3 regions of the Dyella sp. OK584 genome follow, and region 3 is predicted to be linked to each of the others. Evidence: riboswitches for the same ligand, from Rfam matches in the RefSeq annotation. Region 3 holds a riboswitch; each other region holds the start of a gene.
What was found. A riboswitch is a leader RNA that binds a small molecule or an ion and turns the genes downstream of it on or off. The one in region 3 is predicted to bind cobalamin.
Positions count from the first base shown of each region.

Region 1: it holds a riboswitch for cobalamin, as region 3 does, so the genes downstream of both, btuB (TonB-dependent vitamin B12 receptor) here and btuB (TonB-dependent vitamin B12 receptor) in region 3, are expected to answer to the same signal.
Region 2: it holds a riboswitch for cobalamin, as region 3 does, so the genes downstream of both, AC3CBN_RS03325 (ribonucleoside-diphosphate reductase subunit alpha) here and btuB (TonB-dependent vitamin B12 receptor) in region 3, are expected to answer to the same signal.

Region 1 covers NZ_CM173542.1:1,136,459-1,140,709, forward strand. Annotated here, with positions in the region: gene btuB (TonB-dependent vitamin B12 receptor) at 1-1,430, opposite strand, end outside; cobalamin riboswitch at 1,558-1,780, opposite strand; gene AC3CBN_RS05010 (DUF4386 domain-containing protein) at 2,025-2,720, shown strand; gene AC3CBN_RS05015 (TetR/AcrR family transcriptional regulator) at 2,747-3,331, opposite strand; gene AC3CBN_RS05020 (glutathione S-transferase family protein) at 3,449-4,111, shown strand.
Region 2 covers NZ_CM173542.1:747,251-751,501, forward strand. Annotated here, with positions in the region: gene AC3CBN_RS03315 (energy transducer TonB) at 169-1,023, shown strand; gene AC3CBN_RS03320 (type 1 glutamine amidotransferase domain-containing protein) at 1,035-1,892, shown strand; cobalamin riboswitch at 2,019-2,234, shown strand; gene AC3CBN_RS03325 (ribonucleoside-diphosphate reductase subunit alpha) at 2,526-4,251, shown strand, end outside.
Region 3 covers NZ_CM173542.1:2,056,549-2,060,799, forward strand. Annotated here, with positions in the region: gene clpB (ATP-dependent chaperone ClpB) at 1-311, shown strand, start outside; cobalamin riboswitch at 1,500-1,737, shown strand; gene btuB (TonB-dependent vitamin B12 receptor) at 1,852-3,699, shown strand; gene AC3CBN_RS09085 (hypothetical protein) at 3,758-4,251, shown strand, end outside.

The DNA.
Region 1 (4,251 bases), 920 kb from region 3:
TGCGTCTGGTAGACGTTCACCGCCCAGTTCCAGCTGCCCTGCTTCTGGCTCAGGCCCAGTTCGCCGGAATTGGACTTCTCCGGCTTGAGGTTGGGGTTGCCCAGGCCGAACGGGTAGTAAATGTCGTTGAACGTCGGCGCGTGGAACGCCGTGCCGTAGCTGGCCGACAGGCGCAGGCCGTCATCGAACGCATAACCCCACGCCGCTGAACCGGTGTTGTGGTTGCCGAACTGGTCGTTGTGGTCGTGACGTGCGGACAGCTGCACCTCGTTGCGGCCGAACGTGCCCATGTATTGCGCGTACACACCAGTGTCCTGGCGCGTGCTTTTCAGATAGCCGGTGTCGCTGTCGATGTGTTCCTGCTGGTAGTCCACGCCTGCCGTGAGCAGCTGGTTGGTGTCCAGCGTGATGTCGTTCTGCCACGACGCCTGGTTGCGCCGCCCGTAGGCGAAGCCCACCGGCGTGCGCGGGTAGTACGTGGTGACGCCGAAGAAGGTGTCGTTGTACGTACCCTGGTAATAAGTGGCCGAATCGTCGCGGCTCTGGCCGGCGTTGAGCGTGACTTTCCACGCATCCAGCGGCGTGAAACTCAGGCGCGCACCCGCAACTTCCTGCTGGTTTACCGCCTGGTTGCCGCCATAGGGGCTGCCGTCGTATTCGACGAAGCTCTTGCTGCGCAGCCAGGTGGCGGCCAGTTCCGTACCGTTGTCCCAGCGATAGCCGCCGTTGGCCATGCCGTTCCAGTTGCGGTAGGCGTCGTGGTCCGGCTCGTCGGCGAAGCAGCCCACGCCCAGTTCGGCCGCACCCACGCGGCAACTGTTGATGCCGCTGGTGTACTGACCACCCAGGCCCGCGTTGAACCACGCATGCGAATCGCCACCGGAAAGGCCAGCATGGCCGTCCATATAGCTGCGGCTGCCGGCCGACACGCTCAGCGACGGATCGAGCTTTCCGTCTCGCGCACCGTGGCGTGTGAAGATCTGGATCACGCCGCCAATGGCGTCGGCGCCATACAGGCTTGAGCGTGGACCGCGCACGATCTCGATGCGCTCGATCTGGTCCACCGGAATTTGCTCGAACGCCGGCAGGCCCGCGCCCACGGCGCCAATGCGGATGCCGTCGATCAGCACCAGCACATGCGTGGAGTTGGTGCCACGCAGGAACAGCGAGCTTTGCTCGCCTAGCCCGCCTGCCTGCGTGAAGGACACACCCGGCAAGCCCACCAGCAGGTCGTGCACCGAGGCCGGCTGCAGGCGCTCGATATCGGCGCGCGTGATCACGCTGACCGACGACAGCGCCTCGTCGGTGGTGATCGAGGTGCGTGTGGCAGTGACGATCACCGATGACAGCGACGGCGCCTGGTTCGATTCGGCCGCCTGGGCGGCCATCGTGGACGAAAGCAGCGCGGCTGCCAGCAAGGTCTTCTTCATGCGTGTTCCTTCGGGTGCGCACCCTCGCGCGGCCCTTGGTGAGTGGGCTGCGGCAACACGTGGGAAAAGGGAACGGCGGCAGGCACACGGCCAAAGCACGACGTCCGGTCTCGCCCACCGCGAGCCGCGCGTAACGTTGTCGGGCCGGTCTCCGGGCTTGCGAGCGGCATGCATTCACCGCATGCACCATCGGACGCCTTCCCGTGCCTTCGCACAGTGGCATCTCGCCCTCTGGTGGATTCACTCGCTTACCGTTGCGGGGGCAGCGCCGGACTTGCTTGCAGCTCACCGGCTTCCCGTTTCATCCCGACGCAGACATGCGCCGGGACACCCGAACAAACGAAATTCTAATGGCCGCCCGCGAAGCGAGCAAACCGAGGCCGGAACGTGCGCCCTGGAAAGGCATCGGCCGCCGATCATGACCCCCGGCATGGGACTGCTTCTGGCCCGCCGAAACCAGGCGCGCGTGGGGCATGATGGGCTGGGGCGCATGCCGGGCTGCAAACATTGGCATGTGGGTGCTTGCACAGGGCAAGCCGGTGAACGGGCGGGGTTTTGACGGCCACGCCATATCCTAAGGAAAAGGGGCGGCGCATGAACTCGATCAGCAGAAACGCAAGAATCGCAGGGTTTCTCTATCTGTTGTTGACCATCGCCGCGCCCTTTCGCCTCGTCTACATTCCCAGCGCATTGTTCGTCCACAACGACCCAGCAGCGACGGCGGCCCATATCGCAGCGCACGAATCGCTGTTTCGCCTGGCCATCGTCAGCGACCTGTTTGCCGGCACCATCAGCCTCTTCATGACACTGGCGCTCTACCGGCTCTTCAGGGACGTCAACAAGACCGGCGCGGTGCTGATGCTGGCCCTCGGATTCATGGACACGCCACTGTATTTCTTCAATGTGCTGAACGATGCGGCGGCGCTGATCATCGTGCGTGGCGCCGACTTCCTTTCCGCGTTCGAACAGCCCCAGCGCGACGCGCTAGTCATGCTGTTCATCAAGATGCACGGCCAGATGATCCTCTGTGCGGAAATCTTCTGGGGACTGTGGCTGTTTCCCCTGGCGGCCCTCGTGATTCGCTCGCGATTCCTTCCGCGCTTTCTGGGCGTGTGGTTGATCCTCAACGGATTTGCTTACCTGGCCTTGAGCCTCACGGGCCTGTTGATGCCGCCCTGGGAGGATTTCGTCAGCAAGGTCGCTTTCCCCCTGCAGCTTGGCGAACTCGCGTTCATGCTGTGGCTCGTGATCATGGGTGCAAGGCCCAGACAAGCGCCCGTAAGTGTCTAAGACAAATGCGTGGAGCGATCCACGCATTACACCTTCAACAATGCCAACGCCTGGTGCTTGGCCGATGCTCGCAGCGATTTGCGCAGGACGGGATCATTCGTAGTGCGGGCAAGCACCATGCCGCCCACGCACAGCGACACCATCGTCTCGGCACGGCGATCAGCATCGCGCACGCCGTTCAACGCCGAGCGATAGACATGACTCATGCCGCGAATCAGGTCGGTATACGCCTGCTGCGGTGCCAGGCCGGCACGAGCGACGTCGGAAGGCAGGGCGTAAAGCGGGCAATGCATGTCGATGTCCTCCAGCACTTCGTCGCTGAGATAGAGATCCACCAGCATGCGCGCGAGTCGGCGTGGATCATCGATCCTGCTTGTTGCGTTGGCTGTCTTTACGGCAAACGGATTGCATGTGACGAAACTCGCCACGGCCGCCGCGTAAAGCTCGTCCTTGCTGTCGAAGTGGTGATAGAAGGCGCCGCGCGTAAGACCGGCCGCCGACATGATCTGGTCGATGGTGACCTGCTCAAACCCATGGTGGTTGAACAGGCGGCGCGCGGATTCAATGATGCGGCTGCGCGTGCGAGCTTTGTGGTCCGGGCTATAGGGCATGGTTTCTGGCCTCCGTCCGCGAGATATAGCAGGCCCCCAGAATATGTTCTTTAACATAATCTGGTGCTGAGTAGGCTAGGCGCCCGAGAGTGACAAACTCGCCAATGGAGACATGACATGAAGATCTACTGGATCAAGGCCCAGGCCCCGCGCCGGGTGCTGGCGCTGGTCAAGCACCTGGGCATCGACGCCGAATGCATCGAGGTCAATGCGTCGACAGGCGGCCTGAAGAGCCCCGCATACGCCGTGCTCAATCCCAACTGCAAGGCTCCGACACTGGTGGACGGCGATTTCACGCTGTGGGAGTCCTCGGCGATCATGATGTATCTGTGCATCAAGTCCGGATCGGACATGTGGCCAGCCAGCAACCCGGCCGAGCAGGTCGAGGTGTTGCGTTGGTTGTCCTGGAACGATTGCCACTGGATACGTGCGGTGGGGCCGTTCTACTTCGAACACATCGTCAAGGCCACTTTTGGCCTGGGCAGCCCCGACAGCGCCGCGCTAACGCCGATGATCCCGGAGTTGCAGACATTGGCCGCGGTTTTGGACGGCCATCTGAAACATCACCCTTTCGTGGCCTGCGACCGGCTCACCATCGCCGACTTCCAGCTCGCTTCGATGGCCTGTTACTGGCGCCAGTCGGACATGCCATTGGAAGAGTTTCCCAACATCGTCCGCTGGCTCGATGATCTGATGCGCATTCCCGCGTGGGCTGACCCCTGGCCGATCAAAGCATCCGCGGCACATCAGCGCGACGACGCACGGCAGCTCGCGGTCTAGCTGCAGAGAAGCCCTTTCCGACGTACGCAGAAAGGGCAAGGCTTCGATCAGAAATCCGAGGAAAGCGCCAGCTGGTGCTTCCCTCGCATACCAATGGAGCTTGCCGAGAAACCTACTTGGCCACTGTTGAAGCCCCTTCC
Region 2 (4,251 bases), 1.3 Mb from region 3:
GTAAATGATCGATCACGAAGAGACCCAATGAGCTTGCCCACCATTGCCTTTCGTCGCAACAGCCGCCTTCGATCTCGACCCCCAGATGCGGCGCGCCCTTAGCCTCTACCCGTACCGAAGTGCCGGAACGGCCGCTAGACTGACTGCCAGACCAAGGGGAGATTCCGTATGCGTTCGTTAGCCATGCATGTGCTCGTTGCGAGTCTCTCACTTCTATCGCTATGTGCTCGAGCAGAAGATGTTCGCAAGTTCGCGGAAGCAAGCATGCTGGTAACGGGCACCGTACAGATAAATCCCGACGGCAAACTCATGCGATACACCTTGGATCATCCAGAGAAGCTTGCCCCCGTCGTGATCGAAGTCATCGATAAGAATGTCCCCCACTGGATGTTCACGCTGGACACCATGCCAATCGCGCCGGTGGTTGAAAAGATGAGCTTGCGCCTGGTAGCGAAAGCCGCGGACGAAACTCATGACTCCATCAGCATCGTCGCCGCCACCTTTGGCGCTGATGAAGACAACAGCTCTCAGAACGTTCGCTACAAAACCAGAAATCCACCTCGCTATCCGCGGATGTCGTTTGATGCCGGCGTCGCCGGTACGGTGTACTTATTGTTGCGGATCGGCAGGGATGGCCTGGTACAAGATGCAGTCGCCGAACAGGTCAACCTTCGCAGCTATATAAGCCAGACCGACATGCGGCTATATCAAAAGAACCTTGCGGATGCGGCTCTCAGCGCAGCCCGCAAGTGGACGTTCGACCCACCCACAACGGGGCCATCCATCAATGCACCCTATTGGCTGGCACGTGTCCCCGTGACCTTCTACGCGGCAGAGGCTGGAGCGCCACCCACAAAGGAGGCATACGGCAAATGGGACGTCTATATTCCGAGCCCCCGACAACAGGTGCCTTGGGTCGAGAACCCGTCACTGCTTTCCGAAGCACCTGATGCCGTCCCAGATGGGGCGCTCCACCAACTTGGCATCAGCCCGCGGCTCGCCACATCATTAAACGGCTCTTGATCTCCAGCGCCATGGCCAACGTACTGATCCCCCTGCCCCACCAAGACTTCGACCCAAGCGAAGCCGCCGTGCCATGGCGGGTGCTGAAGTCGGCGGGTCATCGCGTGGTATTCGCCACACCCGATGGCCTGCCCGCGAGCGCCGATCCGATCATGCTCAATGGCGAAGGGCTCGACCTTTGGGGGTTCGTTCCCGGCCTTCGCAAGCTGACGCTGTTTGGCCGTCTATTGCGCGCGAACGCCGATGCGCGCCGCGATTACGCCTCGATGGTGAAGGACGCTGCCTTTAACGCACCGCTGCGCTGGAGCGCCATCAACTCGTCAAACTTTGATGGATTGCTTCTGCCCGGTGGTCACTGCGCACGAGGCATGCATGAGTATCTCGAAAGCCCACTACTGCAGGCCGCTGTCGCAGCGTTCTTTGCCGCGGACAAACCTGTGGCGGCGATCTGTCACGGCGTGCTGCTGGCCGCACGCAGCCGTGGCATGGATGGCCGGTCGGTGTTGCATGGCCGCCGCACTACCGCGCTGACCTGGGCGCTGGAGCGGTCGGCGTGGTCGCTCACGCGCATCACCCGCTTCTGGGATCCGGATTACTACCGGACCTATCCCGATGGCCCCGGGCAACCGGTGGGCTATATGTCGGTGCAGCAGGAAGTCACCCGAACGCTCGCCACGCCCGATGACTTCGTCGAGGTGCCGCGAGACATCGAGCATCACTGGCGCAAGACCTCCGGACTTGCGCGCGACAGCGACACCGACGACTCCCCTGCCTTCGTGGTGCGAGACGGCAACTATCTCTCGGCACGCTGGCCCGGCGACGTGCACCGCTTCGCCCGCGAATTTGCCGGCCTGCTCGCCGGCCCTTGAGCGACCTCGGGCTGGTCTGCCTGGGAAAAATTCCTGGGCCCAGCTAAGCCTCGCAAGGGCTTGGCTTTTTCCCGCTTATCCACGCTCTATCCACAAGGTATTGGGTTGACCGGCCCGAACCGGCCCGATATGTTGTGCCCCGTCGGTGCCAATCTCAGACCAACGGTCGGACTGGCTTAATAGGGAATCCGGTGAAAATCCGGAGCTGCCCCGCAGCGGTAAGCGGAAACGAAAGCCATCAACGCACTGGCCCTCAGCGGCTGGGAAGCGGGAGCGAGTAGGCCGGGTCGCAAGACCCTTTTGTCCGCGAGTCCGAAGACCTGCCGACACATTGCAGCGTGAACGCTGCGATGAGTGGTGACGGCTTCCGCGGGGAGGCGCGTCGAGGCGCGGGGCAGCCAGCCCTGCCGCTCGACCGTCCGTGGACATCGCACCATTTCAGCCCTGCGCGCGGGAGCAGGCGGTTGATGACCACGCTTGGAGCGATGCCGCATGCAACCTATTGATACCACCTCGCGCGAACGCGAAAACGACCGCGCGGACGCCGCCGCCTATCCTGCCGACGCCGCCGTTGCCGAGGCGCCCCGCACGGACACGCCGTTCGCGCTCACCCCGCCGCACAACCCGGGCCAGATGCGCGTGACCAAGCGCAACGGCCGCCAGGAAGTGGTGGACGTCAACAAGATCGTTCGCGCCGTAACGCGCAGCAGCGAAGGTCTGCACGGCGTGGACCCGCTGCGCGTGGCGCTGAAGACCATCGGCGGCCTGTACGACGGCGCCACCACGCAGGAGCTGGACGAACTGTCCATCCGCACCTCCGCCGCGCTCACCGCTGAAGAACCCGAATACGGCCAGCTCGCCGCGCGCCTGCTGAGTGCGTACATCGATAAGGAAGTGAGCGGCCAGGAAATCCAGAGCTTCTCGCAATCCGTCGCACGCGGCGCGGAACTGGGCATCCTCAACGATCGCCTGCGCGACTTCGTGGCCACCAATGCGCGCAAGCTCAACGACGCGATCGATCCGCTTGCCCCACGACGCTTCGAGTACTTCGGCTTGCGCACGGTGTATGACCGTTACCTGCTGCGTCATCCGCAGCTGCGCAAGGTGATCGAAACGCCGCAGCACTTCTTCATGCGCATTGCGTGCGCGCTGGGCGGCAACGAGATCGGCGAGACGCTGGAACTGTATCGCCTGCTCTCTTCGCTGGAATACATCGCCAGCTCGCCCACCCTGTTCAACGCCGGCACAGCGCACGAACAATTGAGCTCGTGCTTTTTGCTCGACTCGCCATTGGATTCACTGGAGTCGATCTACGAGAAGTACGGCGACGTTGCCAAGCTCAGCAAGTTCGCTGGCGGCATCGGCCTGGCGTACTCGCGCGTGCGTTCGCGCGGCTCGCTGATCAAGGGCACCAACGGCCATTCCAACGGTCTGGTGCCGTGGCTGAAAACGCTGGACGCGTCCGTCGCCGCTGTGAATCAGGGCGGCAAGCGCAAGGGTGCCGCCTGCGTATACCTGGAGCCGTGGCACGCCGACATCGAGGAATTCCTCGAGCTGCGCGACAACACCGGCGACGAGGCGCGCCGTACGCACAATCTCAACCTCGCCAACTGGATTCCCGACGAATTCATGCGCCGCGTGGAGAGCGACGCTGACTGGTCGCTATTCGATCCAAAGGTAGTGCCGCACTTCGTGGACAGCTGGGGCGAGACGTTCGAGCGCGCCTATCGCGAAGCCGAAGCGAACGGTCTGGCGGTGAAGAAGGTGAAGGCGCGCGAGCTTTATGCGCGCATGCTGCGCACGCTGGCGCAGACCGGCAACGGCTGGATGACCTTCAAGGACCGCAGCAACGCCACCAGCAATCAGACGGCTTTGCCTGCGAACGTCATCCACCTGTCCAACCTGTGCACCGAGATTCTCGAGGTGACCAATGCGGACGAGACGGCAGTGTGCAACCTCGGCTCGGTGAACCTGTCGCGCCACGTGGTGGACGGCGTGTTCGATTTCGACAAGCTCGCGTCGACGGTGCGCACCGCCGTGCGGCAGCTCGACCGTGTGATCGACCTTAACTTCTATCCGATCGACACCGCCAAGACCGCCAACAGCAAGTGGCGGCCGGTGGGTCTGGGGGTGATGGGCCTGCAGGATGTGCTGTTCAAGCTGCGCTTGCCGTTCGATTCGGCTGAGGCATTGGCGTTGTCCACGCGCATCGCCGAGGAGATCTACTTCAACGCGCTGTCGCAGTCGAACGAATTGGCCGCGCAGTTCGGCGCTCATCCCGGTTTTGCCGAGAGTCGCGCCGCGAACGGTGAACTGCAGTTCGACTATTGGACGAACGCCCAGCCGCATGACACTGCAC
Region 3 (4,251 bases):
GCCTCGACGAGCTGGTGGTGTTCCGTCCGCTTGGGAAGGGGCAGATTCGTGCCATCGCGAAGATCCAGCTGGCGTATCTGGAGAAGCGTCTGGCCGAGCGCCGGCTTAAGCTGGAGATTGGCGACAAGGCGCTGGATCTGCTTGGCAACGTGGGCTTCGACCCGGTGTATGGTGCGCGGCCGCTCAAGCGTGCGATCCAGCAGCAGTTGGAGAATCCGCTGGCGAAGGAGATTCTCGAAGGCCGCTTCTCGCCCGGCGACATTGTTGTGGTGGATGCGGTGCAGGGGCATCTGACTTTCCGCAAGGAGTGATGTCCGCGCGGTGAAGATGGGCGGGGCGCCCGTTCTGCGGTGGCAGGGCGGGCGCTTTTGTTTTATGGGGAGTACGTTGTAGGGACGCACCCTGAGCGCGACCGATCTCGCCTCAGCCTTCCCTATCCGTCATCCCTGCGAAAGCAGGGATCCAGTGACTTTTGTTTTTGTATTAATGCTTCCGCCAGCGTGCCGCCTACGCGGCGGGCGTTTCGACTGCCTGCCGGCAGCCGAGTCACTTTTCTTTTGCTGGCCCAAAAGAAAAGTAACCCAAAGAAAATGGCCTGAAGAGCTCATAGCGGTGTGTTGGATACAAACATGGCGGTTGGTGCAAGTCAGAAAAGTGACGTGCTACCTCATGGACTGCCGCTACACCGCAACGCGCCGTGGCGCTGAGGGGACGCAGCATGGCGAGGCATACAAGCCCAAGGATCGACGCGAGCCGGACAAGTGACGTGCTACCTCACGGATAGCGGCTATCCCGCGGGACGGCGATGTACTGAGGACTTAAAGCAACGCTGCTTCGCGCCTAACTCCCTCTCCCCTGCGGGCGACCCGAAGGTAGTCCCTGTGGGAGAGAGGGCTGGGGTGAGGGGCCAATCTTGCGATAAAGCTGAAAGGCACAATCCCGTCCCGCGAGCACCTACGATGTTTCCGCCACATGACAGCCGACCCGCCGCCCCACGCGTTAAGCCTTTAATACCCCGCCGCCCCGCGATATAGCCGCAGTCCTTAGGCAGCGCACGACGCCGCTAGTTGGCACCAGTCTGCAACGCTTGTATGCCTCGCTACGCTGCGTGCCCTCAGCGCCACGGCGCGTTGCGGTGTAGCCGCTATCAGCGAGGTAGCACGCAGCTCATCGAACTGGAGCCAATCTCCATCGCTTGTATCCATCGAAATGCTGCCAGCTCGTCAGGCCATTTTCTTTGGGTTACTTTTCTTTTGGGCCAGCAAAAGAAAAGTGACTCGAGCGCCGGCAGGCGATTGAAACGCCCGCTGCGCAGGCGGCACGCTGGCGACAACATTCAGCACTGAGGCAGGACCCGGTCGCGCACAGGGTGCGCTCCGACATGTGAGCACCAAGCCCTCCAGGACGAAAGCGCAAGTCCCTGCGCAAACCACCGTCCATTGAACAGCAACTCGCCACGACCAGCCACCAAGCCCCAACGACTTCAGCCGTCCGTCTGCTACCATCCCCCTGCCTGAGGTGACCGCCGGCAATGATGTTGGTGGTTGAAACGGGAATCCGGTGCGGCGCACATGCACCTATTCCGGAGCTGCCCCCGCAACGGTAGGCGAGCGCGATCCATTACGGATCGACGGAACGACACACAGCCACTGTGCCAAGTGCATGGGAAGGCGTCGATCCGGAAGACATACGTCTTCGCCCGCGAGCCCGGAGACCGGCCTCGAGGTACGACCAGACTGGCGGTGGGCCGAGTCATGGATGTCGTGCCTCCCGCATGGCCGCCAAGTCTCCTTCCGCCTGTCCTTTATCCCATGCAATCCGCGCGGGCAGGCGCGGCTGAGGAGCATTGCTTTGGCCATCCGTTATTCCCTTATCCGCCGTTCCATTCTGGCAACGGCGCTGTTGACCCTTCTTACTCCTGCGTTCGCCGACAGCGCGACCGATCTCAATGGTGTCGTGGTGACCGCCACCCGCACCGAACAGACTCAGGACCAGACACTTTCAGCCGTGACGGTGATCGATCGCGCCGACATCGATCGTCTGCAACCGGCGTCACTCGCGGACCTGCTGCGAGGCACGCCGGGCATGGCGTTGGCCAACAATGGCGGCCCGGGCAAATCCACCAGCGCATTCCTGCGTGGCACCGAAGCCGATCACGTACTGGTACTTGTCGACGGCATCAAGGTCGGCTCCGCCACGCTCGGCACGGCGGCACTGCAGGATATTCCGGTTGATCAGATCGAGCGTATCGAGATCGTGCGTGGGCCGTTTTCCAGCCTGTACGGTTCGGAGGCGATTGGTGGCGTGATCCAGATTTTTACCCGGCGCCCGCAAGGTGCGTTCGTGCCTTCCTTCAGCGTGGGCGTGGGCAGTTACAGCCATCTCAACGGTTCTGCCGGACTGGCAGGGCAGAGCGGCAACGGCTGGTATGCGCTGGAGGCGTCGCACGAGCAGACGCACGGCATCAACTCCTGTCGTGTTGGCGCTGCCGAAGCAGGTGCTGCGTGTTTCGCCGATCAACCGGACAAGGATGGTTACCGCAACAACGCGCTTACCCTGCAGGGCGGCTATCGCTTTGACGAGCAGTGGGATGCGGACGCGCGCCTGTTTCGCAGCGAGGGTCACAACTGGTACGACGGCAGCTACACCGACTCCGACGAAAGCGCGACCCAGGTCGTCGGTGGTCGCGTGCACTATCGTCCCAGCAAAAATCTCACGTTCACGTTGAGCCTTGGCACCAGTGGTGATTTCAGCAAGGACTATCTGCACGGTGTGTATGTCGATCGGTTCGACACGCACCGCGATATCGGGTCGCTGCAAGCGGATACCGGCTTGGCTGGCGGATTGCTCACGACCGGCTTCGACTGGCAGCGTGATGATGTGGACAGCACGACGGATTATGCCGTCGACAGTCGCATCAATCGCGGCCTGTTCGCGCAGTGGCAGCAATCCTTCGGACGCCAGTCACTGCAGGCGAGCGTGCGCCGCGACGACAACAGCCAGTTCGGTGGCAAGAACACCGGCAGCCTGCTGTGGGGTTGGGAGTTCACCCGGACGCTGCGCCTTACTGCCAGCTACGGCACAGCATTCAAGGCGCCCACCTTCAACGAGTTGTACTACCCGTACTACGGCAGCCCGGACCTGAAGCCGGAGAAGTCGCAGAACATCGAGCTTGGCCTGCGAGGCAGCTATGTCTGGGGCTACTGGTCGCTCAATGCGTTCCGCAACAAGGTGGAGGATCTCATCACCTACGACGCCGAGACACAGGCGCCGGGCAATGTGGAGGACGCGCGTATCCGCGGTGCCGAAGCAGTGGTCAGCGGCCATGTGGCTGGATGGCTGGCAACCGGCACCGCCACCTGGCTGGACCCGCGCGACAAGTCGGCTGGCTACGACGGCAACCTGCTGCCGCGTCGAGCGCGACAGATGGCGCGGGTGGATCTGGACCGCAACGTCGGTGACTTCAGCGTGGGCGGCAGCTGGTACGTATCGGGCCGTCGCTATGACGATCTCGCTAATACCCATCCGCTGGGTGGCTACGCCATCACCGATCTGCGTGTGGCCTATGCGTTGACGCGCGACCTCAAGGTGCAGCTGGCGCTCAACAACGCATTCGGCAAGGACTATGAGACCGCTTGGTACTACAACCAGCCGGGCCGCAATTACATGCTGACCTTGCGCTACCAGCCGGCGCAGTAACCGTATGGCGGGGCCGGTGAGTCCGGCCCCGCACTTTCCACTGACCAGGAGTGATGACATGAAAGTGTTTGCCGGTTCCCGCTTTGCCGTGCTGGTGTTGCTGCTGGTACTGCTCATGGCTTCCACGCGGTTCAAGCATTTCGGCGACATGATGCATTTGCCGGATGCGTCGATGGCCGTGTTCTTTCTCGGCGGTCTCTATCTGCGCAGGCACGGCATGCTTGTGCTGATGGTGCTGCTGGCTGTCGCGTTGGATTGGGCATCGATCCGCTATGCCGGCGTCAGCGATTTCTGCATAACGGCAGCTTACGCATTCCTGCCTCTGGCCTATGCCGTGCTGTGGTACGCAGGTCGCTGGTATGCACCGCGCATCGACAACAACGCGCGTACTTTGCTGGGGGCGTTCGGAGTGGCACTGGTGGCTGCATCGCTCTCTTTTGCCATTTCCAACGGCTCGTTCTACTGGCTGGGTGGCCGTTACGCACAACCGCACATGGCTGAATATGTGGCCCGTCTGTGGCAATGGGGTCCGTTGTTCGTGCGCACCACCTT